DNA from 2 places in the Martelella lutilitoris genome. Region 1 is predicted to be linked to the other one. Evidence: riboswitches for the same ligand, from Rfam matches in the RefSeq annotation. Region 1 holds a riboswitch; the other holds the start of a gene.

The links. A riboswitch is a leader RNA that binds a small molecule or an ion and turns the genes downstream of it on or off. The one in region 1 is predicted to bind thiamine pyrophosphate.
Region 2: linked by a shared signal. The riboswitch ahead of thiC (phosphomethylpyrimidine synthase ThiC) and the one ahead of thiB (thiamine ABC transporter substrate binding subunit) in region 1 are both predicted to bind thiamine pyrophosphate.

Annotation. Positions count from the first base shown of each region.
Region 1 covers NZ_CP066786.1:4,013,923-4,017,260, forward strand. The annotation lists gene JET14_RS18980 (glucan biosynthesis protein) at 1-807, opposite strand, end outside; gene JET14_RS18985 (FKBP-type peptidyl-prolyl cis-trans isomerase) at 1,208-1,645, opposite strand; TPP riboswitch at 1,911-2,027, shown strand; gene thiB (thiamine ABC transporter substrate binding subunit) at 2,075-3,088, shown strand; gene thiP (thiamine/thiamine pyrophosphate ABC transporter permease) at 3,102-3,338, shown strand, end outside.
Region 2 covers NZ_CP066786.1:4,291,673-4,295,010, forward strand. The annotation lists gene thiC (phosphomethylpyrimidine synthase ThiC) at 1-1,360, opposite strand, end outside; TPP riboswitch at 1,459-1,575, opposite strand; gene JET14_RS20275 (NAD(P)-dependent oxidoreductase) at 1,780-2,634, shown strand; gene JET14_RS20280 (GntR family transcriptional regulator) at 2,624-3,316, opposite strand.

The DNA.
Region 1 (3,338 bases):
GAAAAACAGCCGCGCCGTCACATCCATGCGCGTGTTCTTGCCGGGCGTGATCACGAACCGGTAGGCCCCGGCCACGCTCGGACCGTCGAGTTCGGCAAAAACTATGATCTTCTCGCCCTCGGCTGCCGGCCGGACGATGTAGAAGGCGGAGAACCGCGGAAACTCCTCGCCCTCGTTCGTCGCGGTGTTGATTGCCAGCCCGCGCGCCGAAAGCCCGTAGAGATTGCCCTGGCCGAGCGCGCGAAAATAGGATGAGCCGAGGAAGGAGATCAGTTCGTCGGAAACATCGGACCGGTTCAGCGGATAGTTGATGCGGAAACCGGCAACGCCGGGCAGTTCGACATCCTTGAACTGCTCGGCGTCAAGCGGCGCGCGAAAAATGAAGTCACTGGCCGAGAACACCAGTTTCTCAGCCTTGCCGTTGGCAACCTCGTAGATCTCGACCGGTGTCTTGAACAACCAGCCGAGCGAAAAAGCCTGCAGCTGGAAATCCGACTGGTCCCGCCATATAGCCTTGTTCGGATCGTAGCGGACCGCGCGATAGTCATCGTAATGGAGCGATTCGAACGGCGCGGGGACATTCTGTGCCGGTTCCTGATACGGTTTGGCGGCGCGCGCCTTCATTCGGGCCGTCAGCGTATCGAAGGTAAAGGCGTCCGGCGACGGCGCCTCCGCCTGCACGGCGTCGTTCTGGTCCGGCACCTTGGCGGGTTCGACGGCTGCGTCCTGCCCGATTGCGCGCCCTGCAAAGCCGGAAAAAGCCAGCGCGCCGACCGCCGTTTGCGCCAGAAAAAAACGTCTCTTCATTCAAATTCCCGTCGGTTGAAAAAGAAGCTTCCGCAATGTTGCATGGCACCAAATCCAGCGCCGAAACGTCTTCTTTGGAAAGGTCTGCCCTTGTCCCGAAACAGCGCGGAAATTGCCTTCGCGGCACGCGCGGACGAGTCCGTAACGGCGGAGCGCCGGTTCGGTTCCACGTCCAGGCAAAAAACCAATGCAAGTTTCCATGCGTTAACAGATAGGGCCCATTCTTGCGCGCACCAAAAGGGGCTGGAACGCCGCGTTGCATTCCAGCCCCATTTATAAGGCAGCCATTCAACCAAAGAATGGCAAGATCATGGCAATATGCCTTCTTCGCGCCGCAATATTTTCGACCGTCCGGAGGACGGCGTCAAGATGGCGGCGCTGCCGAAAAACGCCTTTTTTATCAGGCGGCTTTCACGATTTCGACGAGCTCTATGGCAAAGTTCAGATCCTGTCCGGCGAGCGGATGGTTGGCGTCGACGGTGACCTGCTCTTCCTCGACCTTGGTAACGATCAGCGGCACGGTCTGGCCGTCTGGCGTGCGGGCCTGCAGCTGCATGCCGGGCGCCACATCGACCTCCGCCGGCATGGCCGAACGCGGCACGACCTGAACCTTCTGCGGATCATGCGGCCCATAGGCCTCGTCGGAGGGAACCTGAACCTGCCGGTTGTCGCCGACAGTCATGCCGGCGATCTCGCGGTCGAGTCCGGGAATGATCTGGCCGGCGCCGACCGTGAACTCCAGCGGCTGGCGACCCTCCGAAGAATCGAAGGTCGAACCGTCGTTGAGCGTTCCGGTATAGTGAATACGAACGGTGTCCCCGCTCTTTGCTTCTGCCATTTCGTGTGCTCCTTCCTTGAACACCGAGCGCGACAGCGAAAGACAGGCAAATGCCCGGCCCGCGCCGTAGCGCCGTTTCTCTTTCCTGAAGCGCGTACAAGGTCATTCTCGCGCGCTGCAGAGGATTGAGCCGACACACTTTCCTGCATGACGACTGGCGGGCACATCCGGAAATCCGGATGTGCCCCATACCTAGTCACTTTCGCCGACTATTTCAAATAGGCCGGAGCCCTTGAATTCGCGGCCCGGCCGCGATAGGTGTCGGAAAGCTCTAACGGGGTGCGGAACGCTGATCCTAGCGTCAACCGCTGAGAGGTACGAAGACCAACCCGAGGAACCTGATCCGGTTAAGACCGGCGGAGGGATTAGACGCGTGAACCAGAAGACGCCCTTTTCCCTTATTGATTGCGACAGCACGAAGGAGGCGTCATGTCAGCCCACCATATGAAAATCGCGATTGCGGCACTGGCATTCGGTGCAGCCGGCAGCGCCCATGCCCAGGATGGCAAGGTGCTGACCGTCTATACCTATGAAAGCTTCAACACGGAATGGGGCCCGGGGCCGCTGGTAAAGGACGCCTTCGAGGCCCAATGCGGCTGCACCGTCAAATTCGTCGGCGCGGAAGACGGCGTCGCGCTGTTGAACCGGCTGAAGCTCGAGGGCCGCACGAGCCCGGCCGATATCGTGCTCGGCCTCGACAACAACCTGATCCACGAGGCGAAGGAGACGGGACTTTTTGCCGCATCCGGGGTCTCGACCGAAAACCTCGCCATTCCCGGCGGCTTTGACGACGATATTTTCGTGCCCTTCGACTACGGCTATTTCGACATCGTTTACGACAGCGAGAGTATCGAAACCCCGCCGACAACGCTCGATGACCTCGTCAATGGACCGAGCGACGAAAAAATCGTCATCGAGGATCCGCGCACCTCCACACCGGGGCTTGGCATGCTGTTGTGGATGAAGGCAGTCTACGGCGACGAGGCGGCGGCGAAGTGGGAGACGCTTTCAAAGCGCATTCTGACGGTCGCGCCCGGCTGGTCCGAGGCCTACGGTCTCTTCACCAGCGGCGAGGCGCCGATGGTGCTGTCCTACACCACCTCGCCCGCCTATCACCAGATTGCCGAGGAGACCGACCGCTACAAGGCGGCCGATATCGAAGACGGGCTCTATGTCCAGATCGAGGTCGCTGGCATGACGGAGATGGCCGAGGACCCGGCGCTGGCAAAGTCCTTCCTCGAATTTGTCCTGACGCCCGGCTTTCAGGACGCGATCCCGACGCATAACTGGATGATGCCCGTGGCGCAGACATCCGACCCCCTGCCCGCGGCATTCCAGAACGCGGTCATGCCGGACAAGACCCTGCAGTTCGCCCCCGACGTGGTGGCCGAAAACCGTCAGGCCTGGATCGATGAGTGGCTGAACGCCATGAGCGCGCGGTGACGGGACCGTAACCGTGTATCTGACAGGGGCGGAGTTCCGCCGCAGCCTTTCCGCCGGCCTTGTCGCCCTTCTCGCCGTCCTCGGCTTCATCGCCGTGGCAGTCGCGTCGCTTGCCGGTTTCGGACGGCTTGCCGATGCGGCGGCGGTCCTCAACGAGCCCTATGTCTGGCGCATCCTGCGCTTCACGCTCTATCAGGCTTGCCTGTCAACGCTGATCTCCGTCGCTCTGGCCATCCCCGTAGCGCTTGCC
Region 2 (3,338 bases), 280 kb from region 1:
CGATGCCGGAGGTGATGTGGTCGTAGCCTGGCGCGATATCGGTGGTGAGCGGCCCGAGCGTGTAGAACGGCGCCTCGCCGCAGGCCGCAAGCTGCTTGTCCATATTGGCCTTGATCTTGTGCATCGGCACATGGCCGGGGCCCTCGATCATCACCTGGCAATCCTTCACCCAGGCAATCTGCGTCAACTCGCCCAACGTCTCCAACTCGGCGAACTGCGCCTCGTCATTGGCATCGGCAATAGAGCCGGGCCGCAGACCGTCGCCGAGCGAGAACGACACATCATAGGCGCGGGCAATATCGCAGATCTCGTCGAAATGCTCATAGAGAAAACTCTCGCGATGATGATGCAGGCACCACTTGGCCATGATCGAGCCACCGCGTGAAACGATTCCGGTCACCCGGCCCACCGTCATCGGGATCATGTGCAGCCTGACCCCGGCATGGATGGTGAAGTAATCCACGCCCTGTTCGGCCTGCTCGATCAGCGTGTCGCGGAAGACTTCCCAGCTTAAGTCTTCGGCAATGCCGCCGACCTTTTCCAGCGCCTGATAGAGCGGCACGGTTCCGATCGGAACCGGCGCATTGCGGATGATCCAGTCGCGGATATTGTGGATGTTGCGGCCGGTGGAGAGATCCATCACCGTGTCGGCGCCCCAGCGCGTGGCCCAGACCATCTTTTCCACTTCCTCGGCCATTGACGAGGTGACCGCCGAATTGCCGATATTGGCGTTGATCTTCACCAGAAAGTTCCGCCCGATTGCCATCGGTTCGGCCTCGGGATGGTTGATATTGGCGGGGATGATTGCCCGGCCTTCCGCCACTTCATTTCGTACGAATTCGGGCGTGATGAAATCCGGGATCGTTGCGCCGAAGGCTTCGCCATCGCGCATCAAGGCCTCTTTCGCAGCCCTGCGCCCGAGATTTTCGCGGATGGCGACGAACTCCATTTCGGGCGTCACGATCCCGGCGCGGGCATAGGCCATCTGGGTCACGGCCTTGCCATCCGTCGCCCGCCGCGGCTGATGGCGCACAGGAAATTCCGGCACCAGCCGCTTGCCCTCGGCAAAGCCGTTGTCCTCCGGCTTCACATGGCGGCCGTCATAGGCCTGGGTGTCGCCGCGCGCGGCGATCCAGCCTTCGCGCAGCCGCGGCAGGCCGCCCTCGATGGTAAAGGCGGCATCCGGATCGGTATAGGGGCCGGAACTGTCATAGACGGTGACGGGCGGCTCGCCGGCGCTCGGGTGTACGTCGATCTCGCGCATGGGGATACGGATATCGGGGTGCAGCACGCCCTTGTGCCAGACGCGGCGGGAGGCCGGCAGCGGGCCTGTGGTGACGGTCGGAGATAAATCTTGCATCGGTCGGAGCCTCCATAGCTCTTGGCGTTGGAGACCCAGTTCGACGTTGAATGGAGGAGGCCGCGCATTGCACCTGAGAAGGTCAGCGGGCTTCATCCCGCGCAGCCGATGCACCATCCCTACGCCAGTGTGAACTGGATCAGGTTCATCGGGTCACTGCGCTGCGTAAGCCAGCAGTATCTCAGCCCCTTGTCGGGACCCCCCGGGTGAGCGCTCCGAAATTGCGCCGGTTGCAGACGCTTGTCAACGCCTGCTGCCAACAATAAAACGTATCCGTTTTTCGAATTTTATACTTTAATAAATTTTGTTTTTCGAAACTGATTGGCAGGGTTACCTTTTAGTCCATGTCTGATCAGAACGCACTCACAGCAGGAAGCAAACCGACGGGTTTCATCGGCCTGGGCACCATGGGAACACCCATGGCGCTGAACCTCGTTCATGCTGGTATTCCTCTTTTCGTCTGGAACCGGACGCCGGAACGCTGCCTGCCGCTCGAAAAGGCCGGCGCCGACGCGGCGCTGACGGTGGACGACCTCTTTTCCCGGTGCGAAACAGTGCTCCTGGTGCTTGAGAACGAGGGCGCCACGGACAGCGTTCTCGGACGCGCGACGGACCGCTTCGCCGAACGGGTCGGCGGACATTCCATCGTCTCCATGGGCACCGTTTCGGCGGACTACTCCCGCAAGCTTTCCAAAGAGATCACAGCCGCCGGAGGCCGTTACGTGGAGGCTCCGGTCTCCGGTTCCCGCAAGCCGGCCGAGGCCGGGCAACTCATCGGCATGCTCGCGGGCGCGCCGGAGGATCTCGTCCCCCTGCACACCCTTCTGGCACCGGTCTGCAAACAGGTTTTCGACTGCGGCCCCGTGCCGGCGGCCTTGCAGATGAAACTTGCGGTCAACACCTTCCTGATCACCATGGTGACGGGACTGGCGGAGGCGGGACACTTCGCGGCGCGGCAAGGGCTCGCCATGGACCGGTTCGCAGAAATCCTGAACGCCGGGCCGATGGCCAGCGACGTTTCCAGAACCAAGGTCGACATGCTCCGGCGCCGTGACTTTGCCCGCCAGGCCGGAATTTCCGATGTTCTGAAGAACAGCCGCCTCGTGGTCGACGCGGCAAAGTCTGCAGGCGCCGCTTTTCCGCTGATGGGGGCCTGTGTGGCGCTCTATGCGGAGACGGAGGCCATGGGCAGCAGGGCGGACGACATGATCGCCGTCGTCCGGGCGTTCGAGGCCCGCGCGGAACGTGGCGGCGACGCCTCGCCTATTCCTTGAAATAGTCGCTGTACTTGCGGGCGATGACGGGCAGGTCGCGCAGAACGTCGCGCAGATGCGCGCGCATTTCCATCTCCGCCCGCTCCGGGTTATGGGCGGCAATCGCTTCCACAATGGCAAAGTGTTGCGCCGGTATGCCTTTCGAGGGCTCCTTGCTCAAGGCCAGGAAGCGGACGCGGTCGAGTTGCGCCTTCTGCATTTCGATAACGTTCCAGGCGAAGGGCAGATCCGCGCCTTGCGCCAGCGTCTTGTGAAACAGGTCGTCCAGTTCCATGAAATCGGAAGCGGCCCGCGCCTGCGCGTCACTCTGATGTTCAAGCTGGCGATAAAGCGCGTCGATCTGAGGCTTGGTCATCAGCCGCGCAGCCGCGCGCGCGACATCGGCCTCGATAGCCTCGCGAATGGCCTGAATCTGAACCACCTTCGAAATCGAAATCTGCGGAACGCTGCTGCCGCTCTTGGGACGGATGTCGAGCATGCCCTGCTCGGCAAGCAGGATAAAGGTCTCGCGCACCGGCTGGCGCGAGACCTTTAGCGCTTCGGCTACACCGGCTTCCGAGACCCGGCGGCCGGGCACAAGAAAATTGCGGATGATCGCGTTGCGCAGCTTCCTGTGCACCTGCGGGGCGATCGCCTTGGTGAAATCGACCGGCCCCAGAAAATCGAGACTTGCTTCCGTCATATCCATCTCCGGCCGCGGCACG